Regions from separate parts of the Agrobacterium sp. K11 genome, predicted to be linked through region 1. Evidence: riboswitches for the same ligand, from Rfam matches in the RefSeq annotation. Region 1 holds a riboswitch; the other holds the start of a gene.
What was found. Region 1 has a riboswitch for thiamine pyrophosphate ahead of thiB (thiamine ABC transporter substrate binding subunit). Riboswitches for the same ligand answer to the same signal wherever they lie in the genome.
Positions count from the first base shown of each region.

Region 1 (5,511 bases):
GCGTTCTCTGGTGCTTGCCGGTGCGCTTGGTGGAGCGAGAAGCGACCACGCACTTCAGCACCTTCTTTACGCGGTGGCGCTTACTGAGCGTGGTCTCAACGTTACGCTGACCTCCGGCGAAGAGGAGGCCCGCCCGCTGCTGGCAGGGTCGTTCGATCTTGATCTGCCACCCGGTGCGCTGTTTTCCGTTGCCGGGTTTACCGACCTTGTGGGGCTCGATATCGGCAATGTGCGTTATCCTCTCAAGGATTTCCCGCTTGCTTTCGGCTCTTCCCGCACTATTTCCAATGTCGCGAATGGCGGCCCTGTGCATTTCTCGCTGAAAAGCGGAAAAGCCATCGTGCTCGCCCGCCCTTATGATCTGACCGGAGCCTGACGCCTTGGCACCCCCAATTTTGAAACTCGATGACATCAAGCTGACCTTCGGCGTAACCCCGCTGCTCGACGGCGCCAATCTTCAGGTGGAGCCGGGCGACCGCATCTGCCTTGTCGGACGCAACGGTTCGGGCAAGTCGACCCTGATGAAGATCGCCGCTGGTCTGGTCGAGGCGCAGTCTGGCGAGGTTTTCCGTCACCCCTCCGCCACCATCCGTTATCTGGAGCAGGCGCCGGATTTTGCCGGTTACGACACCGTGCAGGCCTATGCCGAGGCGGGGCTGGGACCTGGCGACGATCCCTATCGCGTTACCTATATTCTCGAGCATCTGGGCCTGACGGGACAGGAACATCCGGATAGCCTGTCCGGCGGCGAAGCGCGGCGTGCGGCCCTTGCCCGCGTCATGGCGCCTGAACCCGATATTCTGATGCTGGACGAGCCGACCAACCATCTGGACCTGCCCACCATCGAATGGCTTGAAGGCGAGTTGCAGCAGACGCGTAGCGCGCTGGTGCTGATCTCGCACGACAGGCGTTTTCTGGAAAAGGTTTCGACCTCGACCGTGTGGCTGGATCGCGGCCAGTCCCGTCGTCTCAATCGCGGTTTTGCGTATTTCGAGGAATGGCGCGACAAGGTGCTGGAAGAGGAAGAGCTGGAGCAGCACAAGCTCGGCAAGGCCATCGAGCGTGAAGAACACTGGATGCGTTACGGCGTGACCGCGAGACGCAAGCGCAACATGCGCCGCGTGGGCGAGCTTCAGGCAATGCGTGCGGACTATCGCGGCCACAAGGGACCGCAGGGGAGCGTGCAGGCGACGGCTGCGGAGGTGCGGGAATCCGGCAAACTGGTCATCGAGGCAGACGCAATCACCAAGTCTTACGGCGAGCGCGTGATCATCGCGCCGTTTTCGCTACGGGTGCATCGCGGTGATTGCATCGGTCTCGTCGGGCCGAACGGTGCCGGCAAGACAACGCTTTTGAAGATGCTGACCGGCCAGCTTCAGCCCGATAGCGGCACGGTAAAGCTCGGCACCAATCTGGAAATCGCGACGCTTGACCAGAAGCGTGAAGATCTCAATCCAAACGATACGCTCGCTCATTACCTCACCGACGGTCGCGGCGACAATTTGCTGGTCAATGGCGAGTTGAAACATGTGACGGGTTACATGAAGGACTTCCTGTTCCAGCCGGAACAGGCCCGCACGCCCATCCGCAACCTCTCCGGTGGTGAGCGCGCCCGTCTTATTCTTGCGCGCATTCTGGCGCGGCCTACCAACCTGCTGATCCTTGACGAGCCGACCAACGATCTCGATATCGAAACGCTCGATCTGTTGCAGGAAATCGTTGCGGGCTTTTCCGGCACGGTCATTCTCGTCAGCCACGACCGCGATTTCCTCGACCGTACCGTCACCTCCACAATCGCGCCCGCCAATCCGGACCAGCCGGATGGACGCTGGATCGAATATGCCGGCGGCTACTCGGACATGATGGCGCAACGCAAGGGTGCCGCAGAAGAAAAGCGCAAGGCGGAGAAGCAGGAAAAGGCAAAGACCGCCCCTTCCGCCTCCGCGTCGCAGGACCCCTCAAAGGCCAAGGGCAAGCTTTCCTTCAAGCAAAAATTTGCGCTCGAAAACCTTCCAAAGGAAATGGAGAAGGCGCAGGGCGAAATCGCCAAGCGTGAGCAGCGTATGGCCGATCCCAATCTGTTCACCAAGGACCCGGCTACCTTCAATACGCTGGCGCAGGAAATGACGAAGCTGCGCGAAAAGCTCGAAGCCATGGAAGAGGAATGGCTGGAGTTGGAGATGCTGCGCGAGGAAATTGAAGGGTGACTTGGTCGCGATTTCTTGACTGAGGTCTCATCCACCTTTGACAGGGAGGCGGAATTGCCGTTTCCTGTGCGGGTTCGGAGGAGTTCAGAAAATGCGCATGATCTTCGTCAATCTGCCGGTCAAGAATATCGAGACATCGAGAAGCTTCTTCACGGCTCTCGGTTTCACCTTCAATCCGGAATATTCGGATGACCGCACGCTCTGCATGATCGTTGAGGAGAACATCTTCGTGATGCTTCTTCAGGAGGAGCGTTTTCGCGATTTCATCAATGGCGATATCGCCGACGCCACACGCAGCACCGAGGTCCTGACCTGTCTCACAGCGGGAAGCCGTGAGGAAATCGACCGGATGATCGAAACGGCGCTCGCCTCGGGTGGCAGCAGCTGGAAACCGGTTCAGGATCACGGTTTCATGTATGCCGGTAGTTTTCAGGATCCCGACGGCCATGTCTGGGAACTGGTGCACATGGTGCAGCAGGCCTGACGGCAGCCATCTTGCCAATCAGAGACAGCGGGACTACATCATCATCTTGATCTAACGGGGTGTCTTTTGTGCTTGCGTGCAAAAGGCTGAGAGGCTTGCCAACCCGAAGAACCTGATCCGGTTCATACCGGCGGAGGGATTAGACGGCTTAAGGCAAGCGGCTATTTCCCTTTTCGTTTTTTGAGGAGATACCCGTGCGCCGTCGTCTTTTCCTGAATTCCCTCGTTGCCGTTTCGTTGTTTCTGCCCGGTCTTGCCACTGCTCAGGACAGACAGGAACTGACCGTCTACACCTATGAAAGCTTCGTTTCCGAATGGGGTCCCGGCCCCAAGGTGAAAGAGGCCTTCGAGAAAGTGTGCGATTGCACGGTCAATTTCGTCGGTGTGGCGGATGGCGTGGCGCTGCTCAACCGCCTGAAGCTTGAAGGGGCGGCGTCGAAGGCGGATGTCGTTGTTGGTCTCGACACCAATCTGGTCGCGGAAGCGAAACAGACCGGCCTCTTCGATATCAGCGGTATCGATGCATCGGCGGCCAAGGTGCCGGGCGGTTACAAGGACGACATTTTCGTCCCTTACGACTACGGTCATTTCGCCGTTGTCTATGACACGCAGACGATAAAAAATCCGCCGACGAGCCTGAAGGATCTGGTGGACGGCGATCCTTCACAGAAAATCGCCATTCAGGACCCGCGCACCTCCACGCCGGGGCTTGGCCTGCTGCTCTGGGTGAAGTCCGTTTACGGCGACAAGGCACCGGAAGCCTGGGCGAAGCTCCGGAAGCGCATTCTCACCGTCACGCCGGGCTGGTCGGAATCCTATGGCCTTTTCACCAAGGGTGAGGTGCCGATGGTGCTCTCCTACACCACGTCGCCTGCCTATCACATGGTCTCGGAAAAGACGGATCGCTATCAGGCCGCGGGTTTTTCCGAGGGGCATTACATCCAGATCGAGGTTTCCGGCCTTCTCAAAAACGCGCCGCACAAGGAACTGGCGAAGCAGTTCCTCGCTTTCACGCTCACATCAGGATTTCAGGATGCCATTCCGGAAAACAACTGGATGATGCCGGTCGCGGCAACGTCCACGCCCCTGCCCGAGGCATTTTCCAAACTCGTCGTACCGCAGAAGACCTTCCTGATGGACCCGGAAGAGGTGGCGAAGAACCGCAAGGCCTGGATCGACGAATGGCTTGCGGCCATGAGCATGAACTGAGCAAGAGGCACGCCCGCGCATGATGCTGCGTCGCGACTACAGATGGTCGATCATTGGCGGAACGGCGGCGTTTGCCGCCGTTTTCCTGTTCATGGCGCTTGCTGTATCAGCACTCCTGTCTTTCGATGCCGGCACATCCGCCACCGGAATCGTGGATGCCTACACGCTGCGCATCCTGCGCTTCACGCTCTATCAGGCAACGTTGTCCACTGTTCTTTCCATTGTTCTCGGCCTGCCGGTGGCGCTTGCGCTCTCCCGCAGACAGGATTTTCCGGGGCGGATTTGGATTATCAGGTTGATGGCTGTGCCGATGGGGCTGCCGGTCATCGTCGGCGCCTTCGGCATCATCACGATCTGGGGCAGGCAGGGTGTTTTGAATACTGCCCTTGTTTTTGCCGGTGCGGAGCAGCCCTTCAGTATTTACGGCCTTTCCGGCATTCTCATCGCCCATGTGTTTTTCAATCTGCCGCTTGCGGTGCGGCTGATGCTGGCCGGGCTGGAGCGGATTCCGGGCGAATATTGGCGGATGGCGGCAAGTCTTGGCATGGGGCCGGTTTCGGTTTTCCGCTTCATCGAGTGGCCGGCCGTCTCGCGGCTTGTTCCCGGTATTGCCGGGCTTGTCTTCATGCTGTGCGCCACCAGCTTCACGCTAGTGCTTCTGCTGGGCGGTGGACCGGCGGCGACGACACTTGAGGTCGCAATCTATCAGGCGCTGCGGTTTGATTTCGATCCGCAAAGGGCAATCGCGCTTTCGGTTTTGCAGATTGCAGTCACAGCAGTTCTGCTCGGCCTTCTTGCCTTTTTGCCATCGCCCGAGGCGGAAATTGCCTCGCTTGGCCGCCCTGTTCGCCGTTTCGACGGCAAGCGCGTTGGCGCGCGCCTGTGGGACGGAGCGGCAATCATTTTTGCGGTTCTGCTGGTCGGCCTGCCGCTTGTTGCCATAACCGTCTCGGGTTTGGGGGCCGATCTGCCGCGTCTTTTGTCAGCGCCGATCTTCCTGCGTGCGGCGGCGACCAGCCTTGCAATCGCTGCGCTCTCCGCAACTCTCGTCGTGCTCTGCTGCTTTGCGATTATCGGTGCGCGACAGGCCGTGGGCTCCAGACGGCACGCGGCTCAGCCCTTGCGCCTTTTGTCCGCCACGCTCGGGGCGGGGTCATCGCTGGTGCTGCTGGTGCCGCCCGTCGTGCTGGGAAGCGGGTGGTTCCTGTTGCTGCGGCCCTTTGGAGATGTCAGTTTTTATGCTCCCGTTCTCGTGGCGCTCATCAACATGCTGATGGCGTTGCCGCTTGCCATGCGGGTGCTGGAGCCAGCCTTCACCAGCCATTTTTTACGCACGTCCCGGCTCTCCGCCAGCCTTGGGCTTCAGGGACTGACGCGGCTGCGGTTCGCCGATCTGCCGGTACTGCGGCGGCCGCTGCTGATGGCGTTTTCCTTTGCCATGGCTCTGTCGCTCGGTGATCTCGGGGCGGTCGCCCTGTTCGGATCGGAAAATTTCGTCACGTTGCCATGGCTGGTCTATAGCAATATGGGCAGCTACCGCACCAATGATGCCGCCGGATACGCGTTCATCCTTGGCGTCGTCTGCCTGCTGCTTGCCGCGGGCGGCGTTTCA
Region 1 covers NZ_JCAHRB010000009.1:180,121-185,631, reverse strand. The annotation lists gene AC5SEO_RS17505 (thiamine diphosphokinase) at 1-376, shown strand, start outside; gene AC5SEO_RS17500 (ABC-F family ATP-binding cassette domain-containing protein) at 381-2,207, shown strand; gene AC5SEO_RS17495 (VOC family protein) at 2,299-2,691, shown strand; TPP riboswitch at 2,737-2,847, shown strand; gene thiB (thiamine ABC transporter substrate binding subunit) at 2,886-3,899, shown strand; gene thiP (thiamine/thiamine pyrophosphate ABC transporter permease ThiP) at 3,919-5,511, shown strand, end outside.

Region 2 (5,511 bases), on a different contig from region 1:
CGGAGGCGGCCGGTTATTTCGCCACCGGCGCGGACGGCAAGACGGCGCTCGTGGATTTCGGCGAGTTCGATTGTGGCGTGGTCGATTTCACCAATCCGGCCGCAGCCGAGTGGTTTTCCGAAGAGATCATCGGCAAGAACATGCTTGATTTCGGCCTTTCCGGCTGGATGGCCGATTTCGGCGAATATCTGCCGATCGACATCACGCTATCGAACGGCATCGACGCCAAGCTGATGCACAATGCCTGGCCGACGCTCTGGGCAGAGGTCAACGCCAAGGCCGTTGAAAGCCGCGGCAAAACCGGCGAAGCGCTGTTCTTCATGCGCGCGGGCTTTACCGGTGTGCAAGCCCACTGCCCGCTGCTGTGGGGCGGTGACCAGTCCGTCGATTTCTCCCGCCATGACGGTCTCGTCACTGTCATATGCGGTGCGCTGTCCTCCGGTCTTCTCGGTAATGCCTATCACCATTCCGATATTGGCGGTTATACCAGCCTGTTCGGCAATGTCAGAACCCCGGAACTCATCATGCGCTGGACGGAGATGGCAGCCTTTACTCCTGTCATGCGAACCCATGAGGGCAATCGCCCGCGCGACAATCTCCAGATCGATCAGGACGAGACCGTTCTTGGCCATTTTGCCCGCATGACGGCAATCTATGTCGCACTCGCCCCCTATCTGAAATCGCTTTCCACTGAAGCGGCCGAAAACGGCCTGCCGGTACAGCGCCCGCTTTTCCTGCATCACGAGAACGACCGGCAGACCTATGCCATTCAGGACAGCTATCTCTACGGGGCCGACATGCTGGTCGCACCAGTGTGGAAGGCGGGGGAGACGCAGCGCACGCTTTACCTTCCGGGCGATGGGGAATGGATGCATCTTTGGAGTGGCGCGCGGTATTTTGGCGGGCACGAGATCACCGTGGAGGCTCCGATAGGCCAGCCGGCTGTGTTCTACCGCGCTGAAACGCGCTTTACTGCGTTATTTGAACGGCTTCGTAATATCGCTTGAAGCATCACCTTCCGGCCATTTCCAAAAAACGCCGCAGATATTGCGGCGTTCAACCGATGCTTTAACAGGCCTAGCTAGACGGCCATCAGCCCGTCAGGCGTGGTGATGTAATGGCTTTCTTGAACAGCACCGTCATCGCGTCGCTGATGCCCTGGGACGGGCTGACTTCGAAGTACAGACCCGGGGAAGCGCAGCTCTGCATGCGTGAGCCAATTTCCGCCTGAAAGGGCTTGATCCAGCTATTATACCAGTCATTCGTCGGCAGCGGCAGATAGGTGGTATAAAGCACCGCGATACGAAAACCCTTTTCCTTCAGTTTCGTACAGTCTTTGATGTCGATCGGCTCCTGACAGCGGCCTCCCGTCAGTTTTTTCGTACAGGAGGACGGCTTGTAACTGTCGCCCACCCCGTCTGAAACAAAGAAAATAACCTTATCCGGGTTCGCCGAGCTTGCGCCCGTGCCCGAACTGCCGACCTTATCTCCAATCTGGATCAGTGCCCGGTCGAAATCTGTTTGCTGGTCGTTGTTGTATCCCTGATAGGGGATTGACATCAGGTTGATTTCACCAGCTTTTTTCTTTGCTGCGTCCAGATCCGATGTCAGCGAAACGACCTCAAGCAGCTTGGTATCTTCCGCCCGTTCCCCGAAGGTATAGACGGCCATGCGATATTGATTGCTGCTTTTGCGCGTGGACTTTGCCGTGTCCATCAGGCTGGCGGTTGCCTTGGCAACCACGTCGATACGCGTCGTAACCCCGAGTTTCTTGGCCTTGAAGTAATAGCTGTTCGGGTCTGCCACGCCGTCCTTCACGATGTGGCAGGCAAAAGCGCATTTATCGCCAGTATTCGCAACCAGGGTGGCAACATCCGTGGGTGTCGCGCCCACTCCCATGGAGGGCGTATTATCAAGCAGAAGATAGAAATCGCTGAAGGTTTCCGTTTCGTATTTGGCCGTGGCCGTGCCGGCAACCGAAACGAAATCCTTCCCCAGAAGCCCTGAGAGGGTCGTGCTGACCGACGCCTTGAAGCTGACGGACGACTCGACCACATTGCCGTGCTTGATCACCGAAACATCGACCGAGGTAATGGTGTAGTCCGCGTCGCCGCGCTGATTGCCATCGAAGAATGCCCGGGCTTCTTCATTGCCGACGGGAATGACACCGTCCCCCGACATCTTCTTTGCCGCCTGAACACTTGCGGACATATCGGCGACTGCCGCCAGAGCCGCGGAATCCGCTGCCTGCTGCAGATCGGCTTTGACCGACATGCCGCGCGTAATATCGAGCGCCACACCGGCAGCCCCGCACAGAGGCACCATGAGCAGCGCGGTCAGAATGCCAAAATTTCCAGATTTCTCTCGCCAGAAGTTTTTCAAGTTCGCCCCCAACCAATCTGGGAGCTGAAGCTAATACAGCGGAATTGAAAAGCGGTTTCAATAAATAACTAATTTTTGATAAACTTAATATAATCAATAACTAATATGTTCGCGGCAAATTCGCCAATATTCTCGTTAACTTTCAAAGTTGACATTACTTCAAAACCCTCCTAGCAAAACAGTCTCTTCCGAGGGGAGCACCTGACGGTGCTGAGATGGCGATGAGCCGGACCCTTGAACCTGATCCGGGTCATGCCGGCGTAGGAACGGAAACTGTAGCGCGTTTGCGTTACTGCCCTTTCTCTTCTCCGCTTTGCCCGGATCTCCGTGATCGCCACAGCTGGAGACCGAACGATGATGATGAAACATCCTTCCCTTCGTATACGGTACGGCTGCGTCTGAGTCCCGGCCGATGCGTGCCTCCCATGCGCTGAAGGGCGTCGTTCTTATTCTGATTGTCTGGCAGCTGGGCATCTGGCTGTTTGCACCGCCCCGCTACATCCTGCCCTCGCCCGCCGATGTTGCCGCAGCACTCCTGCGCCAGCCAGCCTTCCTGTTCGGACAGGCCATGGTGACATCAGGTGAAATGGCTGTCGGGCTTGCGGCTGGCATTGCCGCCGGCATTCTCGTTGCCTTTACGATTGCCGCCGTCCCGCGTTTTGGCCGCCTCGTCTGGCCCATGGTTCTCGTGTTGCAGGCATTTCCGGTCTTCGTGCTGGCCCCTATTCTCGTACTCTGGTTCGGTTTCGGCATGGCCTCGAAAGTTGTCATGACGGCGATCATCATCTTTTTTCCCGTCGCTTCAGCCTTCACCGACGGCCTCAACCGCACGGATCGGACAATCCTCGATGCCGCCTCGCTGACGGAGGCGAGCCACTGGCAAATCCTCACCCGGCTGCGTGTGCCGCTGGCGCTTCCCGCACTCATTTCCGGGCTGAGGGTCGCAGCTCCGCTCGCCCCGCTCGGCGCGGTCATTGGCGAATGGGTGGGCGCCTCCGCCGGGCTCGGTTTTGTCATGATCCAGTCCAATGCCCGCATGCAGACCGACACAATGTTCGCCGCCATGACTATTCTCGCCGTCATGGCGGTGCTGCTGCGGCTTGTCGTCGACCGGGCAACGGCCAACCTCGCCCCCTGGGCCAAAGAAACAGACCACGTCATTCCTTTCAAATATTTGCGGAGACTTTCGGCACCATGAAACGAACTCTTCTTTCCCTCGTCGTCGCGGCAGCAAGCGTGTTTGCGCCCGTGCAATCGCAGGCGGCCGACAAGCTTACCGTGTTGCTGGAATGGTTCGTGAACCCGGACCACGCTCCGATGGTGATCGCCAAGGAACGCGGCCTGTTCGCAGATGCCGGGCTGGACGTTGAGCTGGTTCCGCCCGCAGACCCATCCGCCGTACCGCGTCTGGTCTCGGCAAAGCAGGCCGATATCGGTGTACACTATCAGCCGAACCTCTATCTCGACCACGATGCAGGGCTGCCGCTCGTCCGTTTCGGCACGCTGGTGGAAACCCCGCTGAACACCGTCACCGTTCTGGCCGACGGGCCGATCAAGAGCCTGAAGGACCTGAAAGGCAAGAAGGTCGGCTTCTCGGTTTCCGGTTTCGAGGATGCGATGCTGAAGCGCATGCTGGAGAAGGAGGGACTGACAAAGGACGATGTTGAACTGGTCAACGTCAATTTCTCACTCTCGCCATCCCTGATCGCCGGCAAGGTCGATGCCACGCTTGGCGGTTTCCGCAATTTCGAACTGACGCAGATGAAGCTTGAAGGCCACGAAGGCCGCTCGTTCTTCCCCGAGGAACATGGCGTGCCCGCCTATGACGAGCTCATATTCGTCACCCATCGAGATCTCGTGAAAGATAGCCGCCTGCCGCGTTTTCTCTCGGCCGTTGAGCAGGCGGCGATTTTCATCACCAACCACCCGCAAGAATCCTGGCAGCTTTTCATCAAGGCCTATCCGAACCTTGACGACGCGCTGAACAAACAGGCGTTTTTCGATACGCTGCCGCGTTTCGCCAAACGTCCAGCCGCACTCGATCGCGCCCGCTACACACGCTTCGGCACCTTCATGCAAGACATGCAACTGATCAAGCAGGCGCCGGCGGCGGAAGACATTGCCGTGGAGTTGCAATAACCATGGCAAACAGTTTTCCGACTGCGGCGAAGGCCGCAGAGATCCTCGAAAGGGTAAGGCAGACGCGCCCGCGCGTGCATTGCCTGATGAACACAGTGGTACAGAAATTCACCGCGGACGGCATTACCGTTGTCGGCGGCATACCCTCGATGACAACCTCACTCGAAGAAATCGGTGCTTTCGTCACGAAAGCCGATGCGGTGACGATCAATCTCGGCACGCTCGACGCCGACCGGCGAAAAGTCATTCGATTTGCCGTCGAGATCGCCCGCGCGGCTGGCAAGCCGTGGATTCTGGACCCCGTGCATTGCGACTATTCGCCATCGCGACTGGCGTTCGCGCGTGACCTGATCTCGCTTGGACCCACCATCGTGCGCGGCAACAGCGCTGAGATGAGCCTGATCGGTGCTGTTCCGAACGCCATCAGGATAGAGACCGGACCTGTCGATAACCTGCGCGATGCCACAAGGAGCGTCAGAATCGTCAACGGTCACCCGTGGATGGCGAAGGTGACAGGCACGGGTTGCCTATCGGGTGGCGTCATCGCCGCCTTCATGGCGGTGGAAAAAGACGCACTGACGGCCGCCGCCGCCGCCCTCGCCATCACGGGTGTCGCAGCCGAACTGGCAGCGAAAAACGCCAAAGGTCCCGGCACATTCGAGCCGGCATTTCTGGATGTTCTTTCAGAAATTTCCGGCGAAGACATAAGAAACCATGCGAGGATTGAGCATGAACAAGGTTGATTACCGTCTCAACGCGCTGGTCGATGCGAGCCTCGGCGATGTTGCGCCCTTGGGCGAGCTTGCTCTGGCGGCCACACTCAACGGCGCGACCATTCTGCAATATCGCGACAAACACGCCTCCACGCGGGAGATGATCGAAAACGCCAGCGCAATTCGCGAAGCCATTGCCGGCACGGGCGTGCCGCTGGTCATCAACGACCGGGTGGATGTGGCGCTCGCCTCTGGCGCGGACGGGGTGCATCTCGGC
Region 2 covers NZ_JCAHRB010000002.1:321,008-326,518, reverse strand. The annotation lists gene AC5SEO_RS03155 (alpha-glucosidase) at 1-1,007, shown strand, start outside; gene AC5SEO_RS03150 (TadE/TadG family type IV pilus assembly protein) at 1,093-2,382, opposite strand; TPP riboswitch at 2,564-2,666, shown strand; gene AC5SEO_RS03145 (ABC transporter permease) at 2,795-3,580, shown strand; gene AC5SEO_RS03140 (ABC transporter substrate-binding protein) at 3,577-4,521, shown strand; gene AC5SEO_RS03135 (hydroxyethylthiazole kinase) at 4,524-5,264, shown strand; gene thiE (thiamine phosphate synthase) at 5,251-5,511, shown strand, end outside.
Region 2: linked by a shared signal. The riboswitch ahead of AC5SEO_RS03145 (ABC transporter permease) and the one ahead of thiB (thiamine ABC transporter substrate binding subunit) in region 1 are both predicted to bind thiamine pyrophosphate.